Regions from separate parts of the Halalkalibaculum sp. DA384 genome, predicted to be linked through region 1. Evidence: riboswitches for the same ligand, from Rfam matches in the RefSeq annotation. Region 1 holds a riboswitch; the other holds the start of a gene.

What was found. Region 1 has a riboswitch for thiamine pyrophosphate ahead of thiD (bifunctional hydroxymethylpyrimidine kinase/phosphomethylpyrimidine kinase). Riboswitches for the same ligand answer to the same signal wherever they lie in the genome.
Region 2: it holds a riboswitch for thiamine pyrophosphate, as region 1 does, so the genes downstream of both, ACG2E4_RS01400 (TonB-dependent receptor) here and thiD (bifunctional hydroxymethylpyrimidine kinase/phosphomethylpyrimidine kinase) in region 1, are expected to answer to the same signal.

Annotation. Positions count from the first base shown of each region.
Region 1 is NZ_JBINJE010000003.1:249,625-252,834, forward strand. It holds gene tenA (thiaminase II) at 81-755, opposite strand; gene thiD (bifunctional hydroxymethylpyrimidine kinase/phosphomethylpyrimidine kinase) at 812-1,648, opposite strand; TPP riboswitch at 1,701-1,804, opposite strand; gene ACG2E4_RS03500 (DsbA family protein) at 2,011-2,592, opposite strand; gene ACG2E4_RS03505 (IscS subfamily cysteine desulfurase) at 2,618-3,210, opposite strand, start outside.
Region 2 is NZ_JBINJE010000001.1:352,955-356,164, forward strand. It holds gene ACG2E4_RS01400 (TonB-dependent receptor) at 1-1,490, opposite strand, end outside; TPP riboswitch at 1,632-1,727, opposite strand; gene ACG2E4_RS01405 (M28 family peptidase) at 2,003-3,210, shown strand, end outside.

The DNA.
Region 1 (3,210 bases):
GAATCTTTATTTGTATTCTGTCTCGGTGTTTACAGGGCGTTGTGCCTTACTTTCAACGCACTAATTCGGCTTGATACTGCCTATTCTGCCTCCTCCAACACCTCCCGCAACGGCCACTGCTCCCTGCGATAGGCGCTCTCCCAGAACATCCACTCCAGCTCGGTGGACTTGACAAACGCCTCGGTCATCTCTTCCAGTCGCTCTTTGGATTCACGCTCCGCTACCTCGTCGGTGATCTCAATAGCGCGATCCACGCTCTTGTTGAACTCTTCTCCCGCGTAGGTATCGATCCAGTCCTGGTAGGGATTCTCTTCGGCTGCATTTTCGTAGATCTCCAGTCCCACTTCCCGGTATATCCAAAAGCAGGGGAGCAAGGCGGCTATATTTACGACATTATCTTTTGTAGCTGCTGTTGAAAGCAGAAAGTTGGTATATGAAAAGCAGGAGGGAGATTTTTTGGGGTTCATCTCCGTTCCGTACTGCTCGTAAAAATTCTGGTGCAGCTGCCGCTCTACGACCACCGCCTCGCTGGCAAACTTGAAAAAGTCGTACATCTGGGTTGTGGAATCACAGCGAACGCCGGCCAGGGAGAGCGCCCTCGAAAAGTCCGCCAGGTACAGGGTATCCTGCTTCAGGTAGAACAGGAATATATCTTCGGGTAGTGTCCCATCGGTCAGTTCCCGGATAAACGGCAGTTCAAGGATGGCGTCGTACATCGGTTCAATAGTTGACCAGAGCTCGTCGGTGAATTTCATTCTGTGATCTGGATTTACTTTTCAACAGTTAGTTATGGAGGTAGTTTATATTTTCGTTACTGCCACCACTGATAAAAATGGTGCAGCGGGCCGTGACCTTCGCCTATGCTGTATTCGCTGCCTGCTCTTATGGCACCGGAGATATACTCTTTGGCGTCCTGAACAGCCTCAGGAAGCGGCTTCCCTTTTGCGAGTCCCGCCGCAATGGCTGACGAAAGGGTACAGCCGGTGCCGTGGGTATTCGGCGTATGAACTCGTTCTGCCTGGAACCAGTACACCTCCCGGCCGCTGGTGTCTTTCTCGTTCAGTACCAAACAATCGATGCTTTTCTCGTCGCTGAAGTGCCCGCCTTTCAGCAGTACGGAGCGGGGCCCAAGCTCCAGCAATTTCCGGGCAGCCGATTCCATCTGTGAGCGGTCTTCAATTTGGATATCCAGCAGGGTCTCTGCCTCCGGCAGGTTGGGCGTAATATTCGTACTCAGCGGGAACAGGCGCTCTTTTAACGTTTCAATTGCATCATCTTCAATAAGCCTGGCCCCGCTCTTGGCCACCATGACGGGATCAAGCACTATGTTGTCAACAGCATGAGTTTCCAGGCGATCCGCAACTGTTTCCATGACAGGAGTGTTGAACAGCATGCCTATTTTTACAGCATCTACGCCCAGATCACTGATAACAGTATCGATCTGCAGGGCCACAAAGTCGGGCGGCAAGGCGTGGATACCGGTGACGTCAGTGGTATTCTGGGCGGTCAGGGCGGCCAGTACCGACATGCCGTAACACCCCATCGCAGCAAAGGCTTTAAGATCGGCCTGGATCCCCGCACCGCCCCCGCTGTCAGATGTCGCGATGGTCAGTGCCCGGGCATACGTCTTGGCTGGTGTTTTTTCCATGGATAAACAGCAGTGATTTTATTTAGTGCTGTTTACCGGCAGAAGATGGGCTGAAGTTGAGGTGTCGTTTCCCTCCGCTGGTACTAACCAGGTCAAGTGTTGAGGATCTTATCTCAGCCCTTTCGCCTGCGCGAAAAAGCACTCCTAACGACAAACAGCGGTCACTAAGTGAACAAGATGATATTACCGAAAAACACTACGCTATGCAAACGGTGAAGAAGGGCCGTGCCTTATTCAAAAGCATTAATTTCCGGATTAACTGTCTGCATTTAACTTATTGATGCGTGACGGGTAACGAGTAAAGAGTAACCCGTGATGCGCAGTAGAAGCAGCGTTACTCCTCACTTATTACTCGTTACAGATTACGCATCCTCCGACATCTGGCTTTCCAGGAGAGATTTAAACTGATCGTATGAACGTGGAAGCTGCTGTACCTTGATGCCGTTGATAAAAAATGTGGGCGTTGAGTTCACCCCCATATTGACTCCTTCCTGCTTCTGTTCCATCACTTTTTTTTGCGTTTCTGCAGCATTCAGGTCACTTTGAAACTGCTGGACATCCAGTCCCAGTTCCTTTGCATATCCAATAAAAATCGACTGTGGATTCCCAGAACTCGACCAGTTGTCCTGGTTCTCGAACAGCATATCATGCATCGCCTTGAACTGCCCCTGGTTCCCGGCTGCCTCGGCTGCACGGGCGGCCAGTGCCGCAAACTGATGGCTGTTCAGCGGAAAGTAACGGTATTCCACCTTCAGTTTATCCCCGAACTCCTCTTTTAGTTTTTCAACAACCGGATGGTAATAGGCGCAGGCCGGGCATTGGTAGTCGCTGTACTCGGTCAGTACGATATCGGCTTCACTGTCGGACTCCTGGGCAAAGGATCCCGCCGCGGTTAACAAGAAAATAAAAGTCGAAAACGAGAGGATTTGTAGTAAACGTTTCATAAATCGTTATCTGGTTTAAGATTCGTTAAAGCTTAATCATACTAAAATGCCTGGTCAATACCTTTTCCAGGATATTAAATGCTTCTGAGATCTCCTCTTCCGTTGTCTGCTTGCCTAACGAAATACGGATGAACTCTCGTGCCTCCTGCTCATCACGCCCCAGGGCCACCATGCTGGCCGCCGGTTTTTCCGAGCCCACCGAACAGGCGCTGCCGGTCGAAATTGCCAGTCCGTAGCGGTTGCACTCGATCATGGCGTACTGCCCCTCCATGCCGTGAATACGCAGCCCAATAATATTGGGAAGGCTGTTTTCAGGGTCGCCCTCCAGGGTAACATCGAATTCACTTTCCATCAGCAGATCCAGGAACTGGTTGCGCAGGGTTCGTTCCCGTTCCAGCTCATCTTCCCGCTGCCTGGCTATATCACGGGCAGCAGCCATAAAAGCTCCAACGCCCGGCACGTTCACTGTTCCCGAAGCAAAGCCTTTTTCCTGCGTTGTTCCCGGGATCACCGGCTTCCAGCTCAAAGCAGGCCTGACGTAAGCGGCTCCCACACCTTTGGGGCCGTATATCTTGTGAGCAGAAATGGAGATACTGTCCAGATGGCAGGCTTTCACAT
Region 2 (3,210 bases), on a different contig from region 1:
AGTGTTTCCGTAAAATAGTATTGACCTTTACCATAGATGTTGAAGTCGGTTTTAAACCCGTTGTTGTTATAATAGGTTTCCTCGATACGGCTGTCGCCGGCGTAGCGCGCCCAGATCACCTCGCCAAAATGGTCGCCGTCATACTCATTGTATCCCCCGCCCAGTGTTACCGACCAGCGATCCGCAACCCGGTAATCGGTGGAAAAGACAATCCCGTAGAAGTGATTATCCAGCCACCGCCGGCGTACCAGGTCACTTTGGGTGATGGTCTGGCCGCCGATCTGAATCGGCCCGATACCGTAGGTTGCGAGGTCATCTTCATCGCGAAACTCCTCGTAATAGCCCCGGCCGTAGGTGTAGTGAAGCGAGGCGTTGGCATTCCAGCGGTCCGCCAGCTGGTATGAATAGTGGACCTGGTAGTGATCCTGCTGGTAGTTGTCGGTTTGGTCCTCGTAGGTAAACTCGTTGAACTGCCGGTTGCCCACGTTGTTGCGAAAATGTACAGCCTTTTCCCCGGCTATGCCGAGACTGGTTATATACCTTTCAAGCTGATCTGAATTCCCGTTCAACACCGGTTCCGGCACGCCATTCCACGCCTGATAGGTTTCCTCTACGCCGGAGAGCACATCGACCTTGAGCAGACTTCGCTCACCATTCCGGGAACCGCTCAGGTAGATCGATTTCAGGTCGGACGTCGCCCGGTCGATATACCCGTCCGAGATGATTTTGGAGAGGCGACCTTCAAACTGCCAGCCGTTTTCCATCAGGCCCGAACCCAGCTGTACATTTATTTTTTGAGTGTTGAATGAGCCGTAGCCGGTATTGACCTCCCCATAGGGCTCGGGGGTCATCGTCGAGGTCTGGATATTCATCGTGCCCCCGAACGCTCCCGCGCCGTGAGTTGAAGTGCCGACTCCCCGCTGGATCTGGATATTTTCCACCGACGAAGCCAGATCAGGGAGGTCAACCCAAAAAACTCCATGCGATTCCGCATCATTCAGCGGAATTCCATTAATCGTGACGTTTATACGCGTGGGATCGACGCCGCGAATACGCAGGCCGGTATACCCGATCCCCGTCCCGGCATCTGACGTGGTCGTCACCGATGGGGTGGAGCTGACCAGGTATGGGATATCCTGGCCGAGATTCCTCTTTTCGATCTCTTCGCGCTCGATATTTTCGTAGGCCATCGGTGAGGCCTCATCCACCCGCAGCGCCCGAACAAACACTTCGCTGCTCATCACCGATTCCGGAACAAGGGCAATGCGGAGATCGCCGCCTCCCCGCTCCTCAATATTAATCGATTTTGACCTGTAGCCAACAAATGAAACCGTGACTTTTTTTAATCCACCATCGACCAGGAGCAGCTTAAAACTGCCGTCCGCGGCTGTTGTGGTCCCGTTTTGGGTGCCCTCCTGGACAACATGGGCCCCTGCGAGGGGCTCGCTGGACCGGGCATCGATGACAGCCCCCGCGACAGTCTGGCTCAAGGCCGTATTCTGGTTAAAAAATTGAATAAAACACAGGAATACCGCTCCTGCTGCAAAACGTGTGATGTGAGTAAACATGAAAAAATCCTCCATCTTATTTGTTTATAAGAGGAGGAGGTAAACTTGCAAGAAGTGCTGAAGCATGGGAACTCCAGGTTTCCCTACGCCGGTGTTAACCGGTTCAGGTTCTTAGGGTATGATCTCAGCCCGCTGTTGCAAGCACCCCCAACCATTGTGAGTGTGTATTTGTATGTGCCGTAAATATAATGCTACTCGAAAATCTTTCAAAGATAAATACCAGAGGGTTTTGCAAAACCCTCACTTCTTCGTTCTGAGGGAGTTGTACTCCCGTTAAAAGCTCAATAAGGTCGACAGTACAACTCCCTCCCAACAAAATAGCAGGTTCTGCAAAGGTCTTTGCCAATCATTTTATATTGTAACAAAGTGATTTACTGTTGCAACTTTCATGCTGTATTCCCGATTTTCAGGTACTGCTTAACTCAATTGTTGCTATGAACGGTAGAACCCCGGTATTACTGGCATTCATGTTCTTTTTTATTTCATGCGGACCGGAACAGTCGTCCCCGGAAGCGCCCCGGGCACGACTTTCCGCCACCATTGAACCCGGCGATATCAGGACCCATATCCAGTTTCTTGCCAGTGATTCGCTGCGGGGCCGTGCAACAGGCACGGCCGGGGAAGCGATCGCAGCCAACTACATTGCCGATGCCTTCAATCAATTCGGGATTGCACCACTGGGCGAAGACGATACCTACTTTCAGCCTTTCACCGTGACCACAGACCATCTCCACAATCCGCCCCGGGGGGATACCTCCCGGCAGCGGGAACGGCCTCTTCTCTCCCGGAACGTAGTGGGAATCATAAACGGAAGCAAAGAACCAGATTCCTACATGATCATCGGCGCCCATTATGACCACCTCGGCACGGGAGGATACGGCTCGCTCGCCAACCGGCGAAGGAACCAGATCCACAACGGAGCCGATGACAACGCCTCCGGCACGGCGGGCATTCTTGAACTGGCGCAGTACTTTTCGGTTAATTCTCCCCGGAAAAGCCTGGTCTTTGTTGCATTTTCAGGGGAAGAGATCGGCCTGCTGGGATCGCAGCATTTTGTCGACCAGCTGCCGGTACCGCCAGAGCAGGTCGAGGCGATGATCAACCTCGATATGATCGGGCGACTGCAGGATAACAAACTGCTCATTTTCGGCACCGGCTCCGCTGAGCGGTGGGAGCAACTCATAGCAGAAGCCAACACCGACTCGCTTCAGATCGAGACTTCGGCAGATGGAACGGGAGCCAGCGACCACACCAGCTTCTATAACAAGCAGATTCCCGTACTGCACTACTTCACCGGTACCCACGGCGACTACCACCGCCCCACTGACGACGCCGGGCAGATTAATTATGACGGCCAGGACAAGGTGCTGGAGCATGTGCGCCGCGTGATACAACAGCTGGACAAACCTGGCAGCGAGCTTACATTCACGGAAGTTCCGGCCAGTGAACAGCAGAAGGGGATTAGCATGAAGGGCGTGACCCTTGGCGTAACGCCGGATTACGGCTTTGACGGCACCGGCATGCGAATTACAGGGGTCAACGCCGGTGGACCAGCCGGGCGGGCCGGACTCCGGAGTGGAGATGTAATCATAAAGCTGGATGGCCAGCCCCTGAAGGATATCTATGAATATATGAAGATTCT